DNA from 2 places in the Thalassotalea piscium genome. Region 2 is predicted to be linked to the other one. Evidence: predicted binding sites of a transcription regulator. Region 2 holds the regulator's gene; the other holds the start of a gene.
The links. The regulator FliA, encoded in region 2, starts transcription of late flagellar genes. The targets are predictions, from matches to a motif close to CTAAAGNTNNNNNNNNNNNNGCCGATA.

Region 1: QUD79_RS07990 (cytoplasmic protein) is a predicted target of FliA. The motif match lies at 5,432-5,458, and genes of this name have one in related genera.

What each region holds. Positions count from the first base shown of each region.
Region 1 is NZ_AP027362.1:1,846,726-1,854,813, forward strand. Features, by position in the region: gene QUD79_RS07965 (bifunctional 4-hydroxy-2-oxoglutarate aldolase/2-dehydro-3-deoxy-phosphogluconate aldolase) at 1-188, shown strand, start outside; gene gap (type I glyceraldehyde-3-phosphate dehydrogenase) at 553-1,548, opposite strand; gene gnd (NADP-dependent phosphogluconate dehydrogenase) at 1,772-3,301, shown strand; gene msrB (peptide-methionine (R)-S-oxide reductase MsrB) at 3,305-3,679, shown strand; gene QUD79_RS07985 (glyceraldehyde-3-phosphate dehydrogenase) at 3,918-5,366, shown strand; gene QUD79_RS07990 (cytoplasmic protein) at 5,730-5,918, shown strand; gene QUD79_RS07995 (TusE/DsrC/DsvC family sulfur relay protein) at 5,929-6,258, opposite strand; gene tusB (sulfurtransferase complex subunit TusB) at 6,258-6,548, opposite strand; gene tusC (sulfurtransferase complex subunit TusC) at 6,557-6,925, opposite strand; gene tusD (sulfurtransferase complex subunit TusD) at 6,925-7,296, opposite strand; gene QUD79_RS08015 (Bax inhibitor-1/YccA family protein) at 7,381-8,049, opposite strand.
Region 2 is NZ_AP027362.1:769,962-778,049, forward strand. Features, by position in the region: gene flhA (flagellar biosynthesis protein FlhA) at 1-2,041, shown strand, start outside; gene flhF (flagellar biosynthesis GTPase FlhF) at 2,113-3,570, shown strand; gene QUD79_RS03330 (MinD/ParA family protein) at 3,597-4,469, shown strand; gene QUD79_RS03335 (RNA polymerase sigma factor FliA) at 4,514-5,236, shown strand; gene cheY (chemotaxis response regulator CheY) at 5,284-5,667, shown strand; gene QUD79_RS03345 (protein phosphatase CheZ) at 5,695-6,438, shown strand; gene QUD79_RS03350 (chemotaxis protein CheA) at 6,452-8,088, shown strand, end outside.

The sequences.
Region 1 (8,088 bases), 1.1 Mb from region 2:
GTCCATTTCCGCATATTAAATTTTGCCCAACCGGCGGTATTAATATTGGCAATATACGTGATTATTTAGCATTGAATAATGTAATATGTTGTGGTGGCTCTTGGTTAGTTTCAGACGAAATTATTGCTAATAAAGATTGGAAGGCAATAAGCGCACTTTCAAAACAAGTGTTATCGCATGTTAACTAACTAAACAAATAGATAATATCTATCAAGCCAAGTAAGCTGTTAGGTATTACATGGCTTGATTCAACAGTGAAAAAATCGGCAACTTGTGTTGCCGTTTTCCTTTACTAGTAGCAATGCTTATCCATAAGAGAATGCTGTCAGTAAGTTATAAAAATAAATGCCTTGTATTTGACTGTTTTCACTGCGTATTAAATAGATCACTTATTTAATGAAACTGGTATTAACCTGAACTCGGGATAATGGATGTACATTTAATGTCCGGCTATAAGAAGCAAATTGAACGCAGATACGCATAATAATTGTAGCCTTGCTGTACTTAGCTTATCCCGAATTCAGGTTAGTTGGGTATTGAAAGCGTTGCTTGCTATTTAGAAATATAAGAGACTAAATCTAATACTTTGTTTGAATACCCTATCTCGTTATCATACCAAGAAACAACCTTAACGAAAGTATCTGTGAGTGCTATTCCTGCACCTGCGTCAAAAACAGAAGTACATGTCTCCCCAATAAAGTCATTTGATACAACGTTATCTTCTGTGTATCCCAATACACCGAGAAGCTCGCCTTGAGAAGCTAATTTCATTGCATCACAGATCTGTTGATAACTTGCAGGTTTTTCTAGATTTACCGTGAGGTCAACAACAGAAACATTTGGTGTAGGTACTCTAAATGCCATACCTGTTAATTTACCATTTAATTCAGGTATTACTTTACCTACAGCCTTTGCAGCTCCAGTTGATGAAGGAATAATGTTTTGCCCAGCACCCCGGCCACCTCGCCAGTCTTTAGCGGATGGTCCATCAACTGTTTTTTGTGTCGCTGTTGTAGCGTGCACAGTTGTCATTAAACCGACTTTTATTCCCCAGTTATCATTTAAAACCTTTGCGATAGGCGCTAGACAGTTAGTAGTGCAAGAAGCATTTGATACAATATCTTGTCCTTTGTACTCAATATTATTAACCCCCATTACAAACATTGGTGTGTTGTCTTTGGAAGGTGCAGTAAGTACAACTTTTTTGGCACCAGCCGTAATGTGCTGCCGTGCTGTTTCGTCTTTTAAAAATAAACCTGTAGCTTCAACCACCACGTCAGTGTTTATTTCATCCCATTTCAAGTTTTTGGGGTCACGTTCGGCACTAACTCTGATAGGTTTACCATTAACAACTAACTTGTTTTTAATTACTTCGACAGTACCATTAAAACGGCCATGAGTTGAGTCATACTTTAACAAATAGGCCATGTAATCTATATCTATCAGGTCATTAACACCTACAACTTCAACATCTGTGCGCTCTGTTGCTGCTCTAAAAACAAAACGGCCTATGCGACCAAAACCGTTTATACCAACTTTAATAGTCATAAAAACTCCATGGGAAATACTGTTGTAGTAAAATTACACCATTTAATAAAAATATCAAGTAAAAATAAGGTTTATGCTTTGTTTAAGCAGTTTTTTTTGATTGGATGTAGTATTGTTACGTATTGTTGTTGTTTAAAGTAATGGCACAATGCCCGTTGGTATAAAATAGCTCAAATCCGTGTTAAAATAATGAAAATTTAAAATAAAATTTTGGATGTTTTTTATGGTTCAAAACACTGAGTGCGATATTGGGTTTGTTGGCTTGGGTGTCATGGGGAAAAACCTCGTACTAAACCTAGCCGATAACGGATATACTGTTGCAGCTTTTGACCTTGATAATGAAAAAATAAAAACAACAATAATCCAAGAGAAATATGAAAGTAAGCAAGATAAAGTACGTGTTGTTGGTTGTGCTTCTTACGCTGAGTTATTGACTAGTCTTAAATCACCCCATTTAATCGTATTATCTGTTCCTGCCGGATATCCTGTGGATCAAGTTTGTGAGTGTCTTATTAATGGAGGTATCGAACCTTGCGATATTGTCATAGATACAGGTAATAGCCTATGGACAGATACCGTTGAACGTGAAAAAAAATATAAAGATAATTTTATTTTGTTTTCATCAGCTGTTTCTGGTGGCGAAGTAGGGGCGAGATTTGGTCCTTCGTTAATGCCTAGTGGTTCTGAATATGCTTGGACAAGGATCAAACCAATTTGGGAAGCTATTTCAGCCAAAGTTGACCCAGAAACTGGTAAACCTATTAATCGTAATCATCCTGGTGAAATTGTCAACTATGGAGAACCATGTACTACTTACATTGGCCCTGCAGGTGCAGGGCATTTTGTAAAAATGGTGCATAACGGTATTGAATATGCTGATATGCAAATAATTTGTGAAGCTTACCAAGCATTACGCGATGGATTACAATTATCTGCTGACGAAATAGCAAATATATTTGAACAATGGAATAAAGGCCCATTAGAAAGCTACCTTATGGAAATATCAGTCGATGTATTACGTCATAAATTAACAGTTAATGGTAAGCTAACTTCTGTTGTTGATTTAATTATTGATAAGGCAGGCCAAAAAGGCACGGGATTATGGACAGCAATTAGTAGTTTAGAGCTCGGTACCCCTGCACCTACCATCGCGCAAGCAGTTTATGCACGCTCAATGTCAGCGATGAAAAGTGTACGAGTAAAAGCTTCTTCATTATTAACAGGCCCTGACGTTAATGAGTTAACAGAACAAGAAAAAGCTGTTTTTATAGAAAACCTCCATGACGCTGTTTATTGTTCAAAAATATGTGCTTATGCACAAGGGTTCCAATTAATGAAAGATGCTCAGAAAGAGCAAGGCTGGCAACTTAATTTTTCGAGTATAGCTAAAATATGGCGAGCAGGTTGTATCATACGTGCTGTCTTTTTACAGTCAATCACACAGGCGTTTGAGCGAGAGCCTACATTAGAAAGCTTATTAGTTGATCCTTATTTTGTAGAACAACTGAATAAGCATCAGCTTAATTGGCGAAGCGCTATTGCTTCTATATCCTTACTTGGTATACCAGTAGGAGCTCTGTCATCATCGTTAGCATATTTTGATTCAATGCGTAGTAATGTTCTACCGGCTAATTTATTACAAGGACAACGTGATTACTTTGGTGCGCATACTTTTGAAAGGGTAGATCAGGTACAAGGTAAGAAATACCACATTGAATGGGCAACAGCTAAAAAAGAAATGAAGGAACTATAACCTATGACTAAAGATCCCTACAAAGATAAATTAAGTGACGACGCTTATCGTGTATGTCGTTTAGCTGCAACAGAGCAACCTTTCTCAGGAAAATACAACGATCACTGGTTAGATGGCGTATACCATTGTGTTTGTTGCGACCAACCATTATTTCAGTCTTCGAAAAAGTTTGATGCCGGTTGTGGCTGGCCAAGCTTTTATCAGGCAATTGAAGGAAACGTTAACTATTTACCTGACCATTCACACAATATGGTGAGAACAGAAATAGAATGTTTACAGTGTAACTCACATTTAGGTCATGTATTCGATGACGGGCCTAAACCAACGGGTAAACGCTACTGTGTAAACTCATTGAGTTTAACCTTTGTTGCAAAATAAGTGCTTATCCCTAGAGCACTAGGAAGTTTTGCGTTCGAAGTATTATAAAGTAGCAAAATGTTTACAATTTAGCCAAAGCAATACGATGGAAGTGAGTAAAAACTTGTAAATTAATTCTTTGTAACCTGTAGAGAATTATTTCATGTTCTATTACAATAGCGCCGCATTTTGTTATTTTATCTATAACAGGATAAAAATAGCTTACCGTTCATTTGACTGAAATAAAAAGGTTTACGTAATGACGTCTCATCTCGAGGAAGAGTATCAAATTAGTTGGCAAGAGCGCCAAACATTTGCTGAAAATATGCAGCCGATTATTGGACAGCTTTTTAGAAATAAAGGCATTGAAATTTCGGTATATGGTCGTCCATTAATGACGGCTACTTCAATTGATATTATCAAAGCACATAAATCAGTTGCATTGCATGAAGAAAGCAAGCTTCGTTTGCGAGAGAGTTTTCCTTTTGTTGAAGCATTAAGCAAAATGGATTTAGCCCCTGCACGTATTGATGTAGGTAAGCTTGCTTACCGCTATTTATTTCAAGGCGGAGCAAATGGACTTTCAATTGAACAATATTTAGAAAAAGAACTTGCTGATATTGGAAAGTCTGCAACAGCACCTACCTCTAAAGATGTTGTTTTATATGGTTTTGGCCGTATTGGTAGATTACTTGCTCGTTTATTAATTGAGCGTGCGGGACCAAGTTCAAAGCTTAATTTACGTGCTATTGTTATTCGTCCAGGCAGTGAAGGGGACTTAGCAAAGCGTGCTAGTTTACTAAGACGAGATTCTGTACATGGTGCATTCAACGGTAGCATTACTATTGATGAAGAGAATAGCGTAATAAAAGCTAATGGTGCCTTTATTCAGGTGATATACGCCAAATCACCTTCTGATATTGATTACACAAAATATGGTATTAACAATGCCTTAGTCGTTGATAATACTGGTATTTGGAGCGATGAAGAAGGTTTAGGACAGCATTTACAATCAAAAGGTGTTGATAAAGTATTACTAACAGCACCTGCAAAAGGCGATATTAAAAATATTGTTTATGGCGTAAATGAAAATATGATTTTATCTGAAGATAAAATTATATCTGCAGCTAGCTGTACTACAAATGCAATCACGCCGGTACTTAAAGCGATAAATGATGAGTTTGGTATACGTAATGGTCATGTTGAAACCGTTCATTCGTATACTAACGATCAAAATTTGATTGATAATTATCACAAAGCACCTCGCCGTGGTAGAAGCGCACCATTAAATATGGTGATCAGTACAACTGGTGCAGCAAAAGCTGTAGCTAAAGCACTTCCTGAGCTTAAAGGCTTGTTAACAGGTAACGCAATCCGAGTACCTACGCCTAATGTTTCAATGGCGATAATGAATTTAAACCTTAAAACAGCTACTGACAAGCAAGCGTTAAATGATTATTTACGCAATATTTCATTAAATTCAAACTTACAAAACCAAGTAGACTATACAGCCTCAACTGAAATTGTTTCGACAGATTTAGTTGGCTCACGTTACGCAGGTGTTGTTGATTCACAAGCAACAATTGTAGATGGTGATCGTGCTGTACTTTATGTTTGGTATGATAATGAGTTTGGTTATAGCTGCCAAGTAGTGCGTGTAATGTTAGAAATGGCGGGAATTCAAGTGCCTACATTACCCGTTATTTAGTTCTTTATTTTGTTTTTAAGAAGGCGCTTGTAGCGCCTTTTTTATTAGCGAAATTTTAAAAACTTCTAAAGCTTTACAGAATAATGCCGATAAACTATTAATAGCAATCTCACTAACTATGTGATCATTTCTACTGGCTAAAACAGTTTACTATTGCGTTATTTATTTTATAATTATCGCTACGAGGATGTAGCTTGTGTGGGTAATGCAGGAGATAATTGCCCTGACAACTAGCTATGAAAATAAACGCCTTGCATTTGACTGTTTTCACTGAGTATAAAATAGATCACTTAATTAATGAAACTGGTATAACATGTTCAAGAGTCAGCTGATCAATATAGGAGGCAAAAAATGGCGTTAAGTATGAATACAACAACCCCAGTTAACACTGAAACAGCACACGGTATTAAAACGGCTAACTTAGTTAAGGATCAAACTGAAGTCGAAGGCCAAATGGCCTTAGATTTAATACAATCTGCAAATATTAATACCCAGTTAGCTGCTCCAGCACCCGTGGGACATAAGGGCCATATTATCAACATAACGGCTTAAAATAGTAGTACTAAATACATCGAGCAGGTTTGGGTAAACCTGCATATTTTGTGGCTTGTTTTGCTGGTCCTTCTGGAAATAAACGGTATAAATACCGACTACTTGCTTTTTCTTCCCCAAACTCTGCTTTCATCGCCTTGGTTAATGCCCTTATAGCAGGTGAGGTGTTAAAGGTGAGATAAAATTCACGTACAAATCGAATAACTTCCCAGTGCGCTTCGGTTAGCGTTATTTTATCCTGCTCTGCAAGTACTAATCCCAACGCTTCATTCCACACAGTATGATCCAATAAATAGCCCTGTGCATCTGTTTCAAAAGTCTTGTCGTTGAATATAATCATTATTGCCAAGTGATCACGTTGTTGTGGTTAAATAATAAATCAAGTAAATCACTGTAGCTAATTAAGTTTAAATTAGTTGTTGGCAACGACCTCGCTCGCATGTGCGGCTCTATTGCAAAACATTGAGTGTATGGCACTTTGATTTGAATTTCTTTAATAAAGTCTTGGTTAACATTGTAACACCCGTCATCTAGCAGCACTATAACATCGTCAGGGGCTAAGTTAGTTAAAGCTAGTGTAATTGTGTTGTTTATGAGTACAGAGTCTCTAATTAAGTGTAGGGTAGTCATTAGCAGCCTTAAAAGGTTAGTAGTACATCATGTTGATGGAGTAAACGAGAAAACTCATGAGTAGTTATCACATTTACGTTACCTATATGAAAGTCAGCTTTGATATTTCGATCCGCTAGACTTTGCTGACAAATGTATACTTTTTCTAGATCATAAAACTCAAATGCTGAGAATGTTTTTAGAAAATTTTTTACATTAATTATTTCGGGCTGCTGTCCACTTATTAATTGGTATACACCATCGCCTTGAAAAAATAAACTCGTTTCTTGTTCGTAGCTACCATAAATTAACGCTACATCAAGTGCCTCTTTTGCTATCGTTTTAGCAAAAGGAGCTTTTGTATTTACAATAGCGACTGTTTTAGATTTTACGCTCATTATAACTGCACCAATCTATCGGCTTGACTCGTTAACATTACTAATTCACCAAGGCCCGAAAGGGTGAATTCATGATGTAATAATTGCGTTTCTTCTGCAGGGTTAATTAACCCGCGTTTTTCTGCAGCAGTTGCACATAAATGTAATGGTATACTATGCTCTTGGTGAAGTGCTTTCCATAACGCTGTTAATTGTAATTCGTCGCTTGGCACAGATAAAAACTTACTGGCATTTAATACGCCATCTTGATAAAAAAATACACCAGAAATAGTAATGTTATTGTTAATCGCCTGCTCAATTAGTTTATAAGCAGTATGAGTTATATTAGCTGTTGGTGAACTAGTAACTATTAAAGCGAGTGATTTAGTCAATCTAAAATACCTTTATAAATTTAAGATAATAAAAAAGCCTCGCTAAACGAGGCTTTTTATTATAAATCAATTTACTGTAAATGTTTAATCATCACCACCGAAAGCGCCTAATAAATGCAACAGGCTAGTGAATATATTATAGATGTTTAAGTATAGAGATACAGTTGCGCGAATATAGTTACGTTCGCCACCATTTATGATGCGACTTGTATCAAATAAGATCAAACCTGACATTATTAAGATAATCGCAGAGCTAATTGCTAATGAAACAGCAGGAACTTGGAAAAATAAATTTGCTATAGCTGCAATTATTACCACAATTAAACCAACCATTAAAAAACCACCCATAAACGAGAAGTCCTTTTTACTGGTTAACGCATAACCTGATAATGAGAAAAAGATAAGGGCAGTTCCGCCAAGTGCTTGCATTATTAAAGAGCCGCCACCGGGTAACGAAGCATAATAGTTAAGCATTGGCCCTAGAGAAGCACCCATCAAACCAGTAAATGCAAATATCCAGAAAATACCGCTTGCTTTATCTGCCTGTTTATTAACAACAAATAATAAACCAAAAGCGGCTAATGTCATTACAAGGGCTACCATATGAGATAAACCCATCGCCATTGAGATACCTGCAGTAACAGCACTAAATGCTAATGTCATCGACAAAAGCATATATGTATTTTTTAATACTTTATTGATTTCAATTGCAGAGCTTTGGCTCGCTGTTTGAAAACCCATATTTGATTGCATAAACATTCCTCTAAGAACTTCATTATATAATTATAAGAT
Region 2 (8,088 bases):
GGGAACGCCATTGTTAGTGATGGCCATCCTAGGCATGATCATTCTTCCGATGCCATCATTCTTACTGGACATTCTATTTTCATTTAATATTGCCTTATCATTGGTGGTTTTACTGATCACTGTTTATACCCTAAAGCCGCTTGATTTTGGCTCTTTTCCCGCCGTTTTATTAATTGCGACAATTTTAAGATTAGCGCTAAATGTAGCTAGTACTCGAGTCGTACTACTCGAAGGGCACGAAGGCCCTGGTGCTGCAGGGAAGGTGATTGAAGCCTTTGGCTCGGTAGTTATTGGTGGCAATTATGCTGTTGGTTTAGTGGTTTTTTTAATTCTTATTATTATTAACTTTATGGTTGTTACTAAAGGTGCAGGGCGAATTTCAGAAGTAACCGCGCGTTTTACCTTAGATGCAATGCCAGGTAAGCAAATGGCGATCGACGCTGACTTAAATGCTGGTTTTATTACTGCTGAGCAAGCAAGAGAACGTCGTGTAGAAGTAACAAGTGAAGCTGATTTTTATGGGTCTATGGATGGTGCAAGTAAGTTTGTTAAAGGTGATGCTATTGCCGGTATCTTAATTTTAGTGATTAATATTACCGGTGGGTTAGTTATTGGTATGGTTCAACACGACTTATCCTTTGATAGTGCGGTTGAAATATATACCCTGTTAACCATTGGTGATGGCTTGGTAGCTCAAATTCCTGGTTTATTACTTTCTGTTGGAACCGCAATTGTAGTTACCCGTCAAAATACTACACAAGACATGGGGCAGCAAGTTAGTAACCAGCTCGGTCAAGAAAAGTCACTGTACATTGCTGCAGGCGTTATGTTTGTAATGGGTATTGTCCCAGGAATGCCTAATTTTACTTTTATCATGTTTGCATTATTTATTGCAGGTGGGGCATATTTTAGTAATAAATTAAAAATTGCTAAAGCGTTAGAGCTTGTTGAAAAAGAACAGGCTGACATAGTAGAGTCAAAGCAGCAAGATGCTGAAGTGAAAGACTTAGGTTGGGACGATGTAAATCATGTTGACATTATAGGGTTAGAAATTGGCTATCGATTAATTCCACTTGTAGATAAAGGCCAAGGCGGAGAGCTACTCAATCGCATCAAAGGCGTAAGAAAGAAACTATCACAAGAGTTTGGCTTTTTAGTTCCTGCGGTTCATATTCGAGATAATTTAGATCTTGATCCTAACTCTTATCAAATATCACTGATGGGAGTCGCCATTGGCGAAGCTGAAATTCGCCATGATCATGACCTAGCAATTAATCCAGGTCAGGTATATGGTAAGCTTGATGGTATTGCTACTAAAGACCCTGCCTTCGGATTAGATGCAGTTTGGATCACGCAAAACCAAAGAGAGCAAGCACAGTCATTAGGTTATACTGTTGTTGATGCTGCAACAGTATTAGCGACCCATCTAAGTCAAGTGTTAACCAATAATGCTGCTCAACTACTTGGTCATGAAGAGGTGCAAAACTTACTCGATTTATTAGCGAAAAACTATCCTAAATTAGTTGAAGGATTAATTCCTGATACGCTGACTCTGGGAACAATCGTTAAAGTATTGCAAAACTTAATGAACGAAGGGGTAGCGGTTCGTGATATGCGCAGCATAGTTCAAACGTTAGTTGAGTACGGACCAAAGAGTCAAGATCCTGAAATATTAACAGCAGCAGTGCGCATAAGCTTACGAAAATTTATCGTGCAAGAGCTTGTTGGCTCTGACATTGAAGTACCTGTCATAACATTGTCGCCAGAGTTGGAACAAATGTTGCACCAGTCAATGCAAATGGCGGGAGATGATGGTGCTGGTATTGAACCTGGACTTGCTGAGCGACTACAACAGTCTTTGACTGAAGGGGCGCAGCAACAAGAAATGGCCGGTGAAACACCCATTTTATTAACGTCAGGAATATTAAGAACAGTTATGGCCAAATTTGTTAAATATACCATCCCAGGATTACGAGTAATTTCATATCAAGAAATACCGGATGATAAACAAATTAAAATTGTAAGTTCAATTGGTCAGTAGTCTGATAATTCAAACCGAAAATATAGCTAGTGTGATAAGTTTATGTGCGTGAAGCTGGTGTAGGAGTTTTTATGAAAATTAAACGTTTTGTTGCAAAAGATATGAGAACCGCCTTAATTGACATTAAGGAAGAATTAGGCGCAGATGCCGTTATCATGTCAAATAAAAAAATTCCTGAAGGTGTCGAATTAATGGCAGCTGTCGATTATAACCAAAAAGCGCCTGCAACATCGGTGCCTGAAGAAAATGAAGACAGCATACCCAATGATGTAGTTTCTATCAGTAGTCAGGCATTTCAGCCTAGTGATAAAAGTGCTAACGAGCAACCGCCGGTTGATAGTTTGTCAGCATTATTAAACCGTACGGTTCAAAAGCCCCAGACAGCAACAAATCAAAATAAGGCTAGTTCACCATCTCAGAATGTAGCAAAAACAGATAGTGATATTGAAGACCAACTTAAAAGCTTTACCGATAGACTAGAGCAAAATGCTCAACAAACACCTCAAGTTCGCTCAGCACATCATACTGATGAGGTAATGCAGCCTTCAGCGCCTCATGTAGCTAATGAGTATGCAAATCAACAGTATCACCATACTGACTCTGCTAATGAAATTGAAAAAATGCGTCAAGAGATGCACAGTATTCGTCAATTATTAGAGCATCAAGTGTCTGGATTAATGTGGCAAGATATGGCACAAAAAGATCCTGGCAAAGCTGTACTTGTAAACCGCTTAATGCAAATGGGCATCACAGAAGCATTAGCAGAGCAAGTAGCGAGTTACATTCCAAGTTCGGCCAATGAAAGTCAAGCATGGGAACATGCAAAAAACTTATTAACTCAACAGCTTAGTACCACCAGCAATGACATTATTCATAAGGGTGGTGTTGTATCGTTAATTGGTCCTACTGGCGTTGGCAAAACTACAACTATTGCAAAACTAGCAGCGAGATATGCACAAATACATGGTGCTGATCAAGTGGTTATGATCTCAACAGATAGCTACCGTATTGCGGGTTTTGAACAACTTTCCACTTATGGAAAAATTATTGGTTGCCAAGTTAAAATGGCGAAAGACGCTCAATCGCTTGATTTATTGTTGCAACAATATGCGAATAAAAAATTGGTTTTAATCGATACCGCTGGCATGGGCCAACGTGATATGAGATTAGCCCAACACTTAGCAACACTTGTAGCAAACTCACGGGTAAAAATAAGAAATTATCTAGTTCTTGCAGCTAACTCGCAACAACGGGTTATGCAAGAGAATGTTCAACGGTTTAAAAAAATACCACTAGCGGGTTGTATTTTTACAAAGCTAGACGAAAGCTTAAGTGTTGGTGAAATAGTTACCACAGCTATTCAAAATGGTCTGCCGATCGGCTATCTTACTGATGGGCAAAGAGTACCAGAAGATATTAAAGTTGCAAATGCTGAAAAGTTAGTTACTCTTGCTGAAAGAATGGCAAATAAATACAATAATCAACACGTTTCGCGACCAATGCCCATGACTTCTGCTGCAATTGTGTAATACTGATAAAACGAGAAAGAATATAGATGATCGATCAAGCGAGTGGCTTAAGAAAAATGCAAGATGCAAATCACAACAGTAGAAAAGGAAGTAACCCTGTAAAGGTTATTGCTGTTTCAGGCGGTAAGGGGGGTGTAGGTAAAACTAATATATCACTTAATACTGCAATTGCTTTAGCTCAACTTGGTAAACGGGTATTGGTTTTAGATGCCGATTTAGGCTTAGCCAACTGCGATGTTATGCTTGGTTTAAGAGTGCAGCGTAATTTATCTCATGTGTTATCAGGTGAGTGCGAGCTTGATGATGTCATTATTAAAGGTCCAGCTGGCATTAATATAATTCCTGCAACCTCTGGTACCCAATCTATGGTCGACTTAACACCAGCTGAGCATGCAGGTTTAATTCGCGCTTTTAGCGACATGAAAACTAAGTTTGATGTTTTGGTTGTTGACACCGCGGCTGGTATTTCAGATATGGTGCTAAGCTTTGCAAGAGCTGCACAAGATGTACTTCTGGTGGTATGTGATGAACCCACTTCAATTACTGATTGCTATGCTTTAATGAAACTATTAAGTCGTGACCATGGCGTATATAAATTTAAAGTTGTCGCCAATATGGTACGTAGTCCAAAAGAAGGACAGCAGCTTTTTGGAAAATTATCAAAAGTTAGTGAACGTTTTCTTGATGTTGCGCTAGAATTAGTGGGTGTCATTCCTTTTGATGAAAACATACGAAAATCTGTACGTAAGCAACAGGCTATTGTTGAAGCTTATCCAGATTCACCAGCAGCGAAGGCACTTAAACAACTTGCTGAAAAAATAGTTAAGTGGCCAATACCTCACCAAGCGTCAGGTCATTTAGAATTCTTTATCGAGCAGTTGTTAGAAAATAAATCGTAATAATCCAATAAAACTAAGTACAATCCATAAAATAGTGGTGGGTGATAGTGGCTAAAGCAAATGCTTACATTAATCAAATAGATAAAACTACTCTACTAGAGCAACATACCGTTTTAGTAAAACGAATAGCCTACCATTTGCTTGCTCGACTTCCCGCTAGTGTCATTGTTGACGATCTTATACAATCAGGCATGATTGGCTTATTAGAGGCAGCTAATAATTTTGATAATACTAAAGGCGCTAGTTTTGAAACCTTTGCTGGGATCAGAATTAGAGGTGCGATGCTTGACGAAATACGCCGTGGTGACTGGACTCCGCGCTCAGTTCATAAAAATAGCCGAATGGTTAACGAAGCAATTAAACACTTAGAAGCCGAACTTGGTCGCGACGTAACTGATATTGAAGTTGCTGAAAAACTTGATATTTCGTTAAATGAGTACCATGATATTCTTAACGAGGTAAGTACGGGAAAGATTATTGGGATTGAAGACTTAGGAGTTAGTGAAGACGCACTAAGTCAGTTAGAAGATAGAAGTAACAACAATCCTTATAGCAATATAGAGCAAATAGTTTTTAAAAAAGCACTCAGTGAATGTATTTCTACTTTACCCGAACGCGAAGCTCTAGTACTGTCGTTGTATTATGACGAAGAATTAAACTTACGAGAAATTGGTCATGTCCTTGACGTTAGTGAGTCAAGAGTAAGTCAAATCCATAGTCAAGCGTTACATCGATTAAAAGCACGTATGCAATCGTGGAAAAGTTGATTACAATATAATAAATAGAATTTAGAACTATATCCCCGGAGGGTGTCTTGGATAAAAATATGAAAGTACTTGTTGTTGACGATTTCTCAACAATGAGACGTATAGTGAAAAATCTTTTACGCGACTTAGGCTTCACCAATATTTCAGAAGCAGATGACGGTAGTACAGCATTACCTATGCTTCAAGGCGGTGATTTTGATTTCGTTGTAACCGACTGGAACATGCCAGGCATGCAAGGTATTGACTTATTAAAAGCAATTCGTGCAGACGCTAGCTTATCGCACATTCCTGTATTAATGGTGACAGCTGAAGCTAAAAAAGAGCAAATTGTTATGGCAGCTCAAGCTGGCGTAAATGGGTACATTGTTAAGCCATTTACAGCTGCAACGTTGAAAACCAAGCTTGATAAAATATTTGAGCGTTTAGGGTAAACCTTAACCGTTAATTAAGGACGTTGCATGAGTATTAATACGAGTGTCCATGTGTCGCTGGAACAGGCAAAATTATTGGTTGAATACCTTGAAAGTAATCAACAAGATAAAGCCGATGAGTTAGTCGCTGAGATACAAAATCCGATCAATACCGCGCTTTTTGCTGAAATTGGTAAATTAACGCGTCAATTACATGATTCGTTAACTAATTTCCAAGTTGATTCACGACTCAACGATTTAGCTAATGCAGATATTCCTGATGCAAAAGAGCGCTTAAACTATGTGATTAGTCGCACAGAAGAAGCCGCTAATAAAACCATGGATGCTGTAGAGTCTATTTTTCCTGTTGTTGATACTATTCAGCAGCAAATAGCTACGGTTAAGCCTTTGTGGCACAAGCTGATGCATAACGAACTTGAACTTTCAGAATTTAAAGCATTATGTGCCGATATTGACGTTTTACTAACAACAACAGAAAAAGAAACATCGCACATGCACGCCTTAATGACCGATGTATTAATGGCGCAAGACTTTCAAGACTTAACCGGGCAGGTTATTCGTAAAGTTATTGACTTGGTTAGAGAGGTTGAAGAAAGCTTAATTAACATGTTAACGGCCTTTGGATTAAACTCAGAACGAGATAAAGAAAAAAAACAACCTAAAGTGGGCGATAACTTAGTAGAAGGCCCAATTGTAAACACAGAGAATAGAGATGACGTTGTTTCTGACCAAGATGATGTTGATGATCTTTTATCAAGCCTAGGATTTTAAGAGGAATTGTTGGATGTCTTATGAAGCAGATGAAGAAATTCTACAGGATTTTTTAATCGAAGCAGGTGAAATACTTGAAAGTTTATCTGAACAACTTGTTGAGTTAGAGAACGATCCAAATAACGCAGAGTTATTAAACGCTATTTTTAGAGGCTTTCATACGGTAAAAGGTGGCGCAGGCTTTTTAGCATTAACTGAACTTGTTGATGCTTGCCATGGTGCAGAAAATGTCTTTGATATACTGCGTACCGGTAAGCGTGCAGTAACCGCAGATTTAATGGACGTTATCTTAAAGGCGTTAGACACCATTAATGAAATGTTTAGCCAAGTTCAAAATAGAGAACCTGTTGATGCTGCTGATCCCGCACTTCTAGAACAACTTCACCGTTTAAGCGAGCCAGAAGGGGCTGCACCACCAGTTGAAACTACTGTGGTTGTAGAAAATACGGTAAGTGGTAATGAATCTAGCGTTACTTCAAGTGATGAAATGTCAGAAGATGAATTTGAACGACTCTTAGATGAATTACATGGTACAAGTGCGCCAAGCACTCCTGCGGTAACTAGTTCGAATAATAGTAATGATATTTCAGATGATGAGTTTGAATCATTGTTAGATGAACTGCATGGTCAGGGGGCATTTTCTTCTGATGTGGCAAAAACACCACCAGCGACACCGGCCAATAAAGCCTCGTCTAATGATATATCTGATGATGAATTTGAATCACTGCTAGATGAATTGCATGGTCAAGGAAAGTCACCACAAACAAGTCAAAAACCAGTAACCCCCGCGCCTACAGCCGCACAAAAACCGGCAGCCGCACCTGCATCAAAACCCGCACCAGCGCCTGCAGCTAAACCAGTGGCAGCTGAGAAAAAACCTGGACAGAGTAGCGCTCCTCAAGGTGAAACAACGGTTCGTGTTGACACGCAACGCCTTGATCAAATAATGAACATGGTTGGTGAGCTCGTTTTAGTGAGAAATCGCTTAACAAGTTTAGGTATGACCAAAGAAGATGAAGAGTTGACAAAAGCTGTGTCAAACTTAGACGCAGTTACTACAGATTTACAGGGCGCGGTAATGAAAACGCGCATGCAACCGATTAAGAAAGTTTTCGGACGTTTCCCTCGCGTTGTTCGAGACTTAGCGCGTACCTTGAATAAAGACATTAAGTTAATTTTACAAGGTGAAGAGACCGATTTAGACAAAAACTTAGTTGAAGCATTAGCTGATCCACTCGTGCATTTGGTGCGTAACTCAGTAGATCATGGGATTGAATTGCCTGACGATCGTGAAGCCAAAGGTAAAAGTCGAGAAGGTACCGTCATTTTATCTGCTTCTCAAGAAGGTGACCATATATTACTGACTATTCGTGACGATGGTGCAGGTATGGACGCTAATAAATTAAAAAGCATTGCTATTGAGCGAGGTGTCTTAGATGAAGATGCGGCTAATAGAATGTCAGACAAAGACGCCTTTGCTTTAATTTTTGCGCCAGGATTTTCTACCAAAACTGAAATATCTGAAGTATCAGGACGTGGTGTTGGGATGGACGTGGTGAAAACGAAAATCACCCAACTTAATGGTACTGTTAATATAGACTCAGAAATGGGCGTAGGCACAGTACTAGAAATTAAAGTGCCACTTACGTT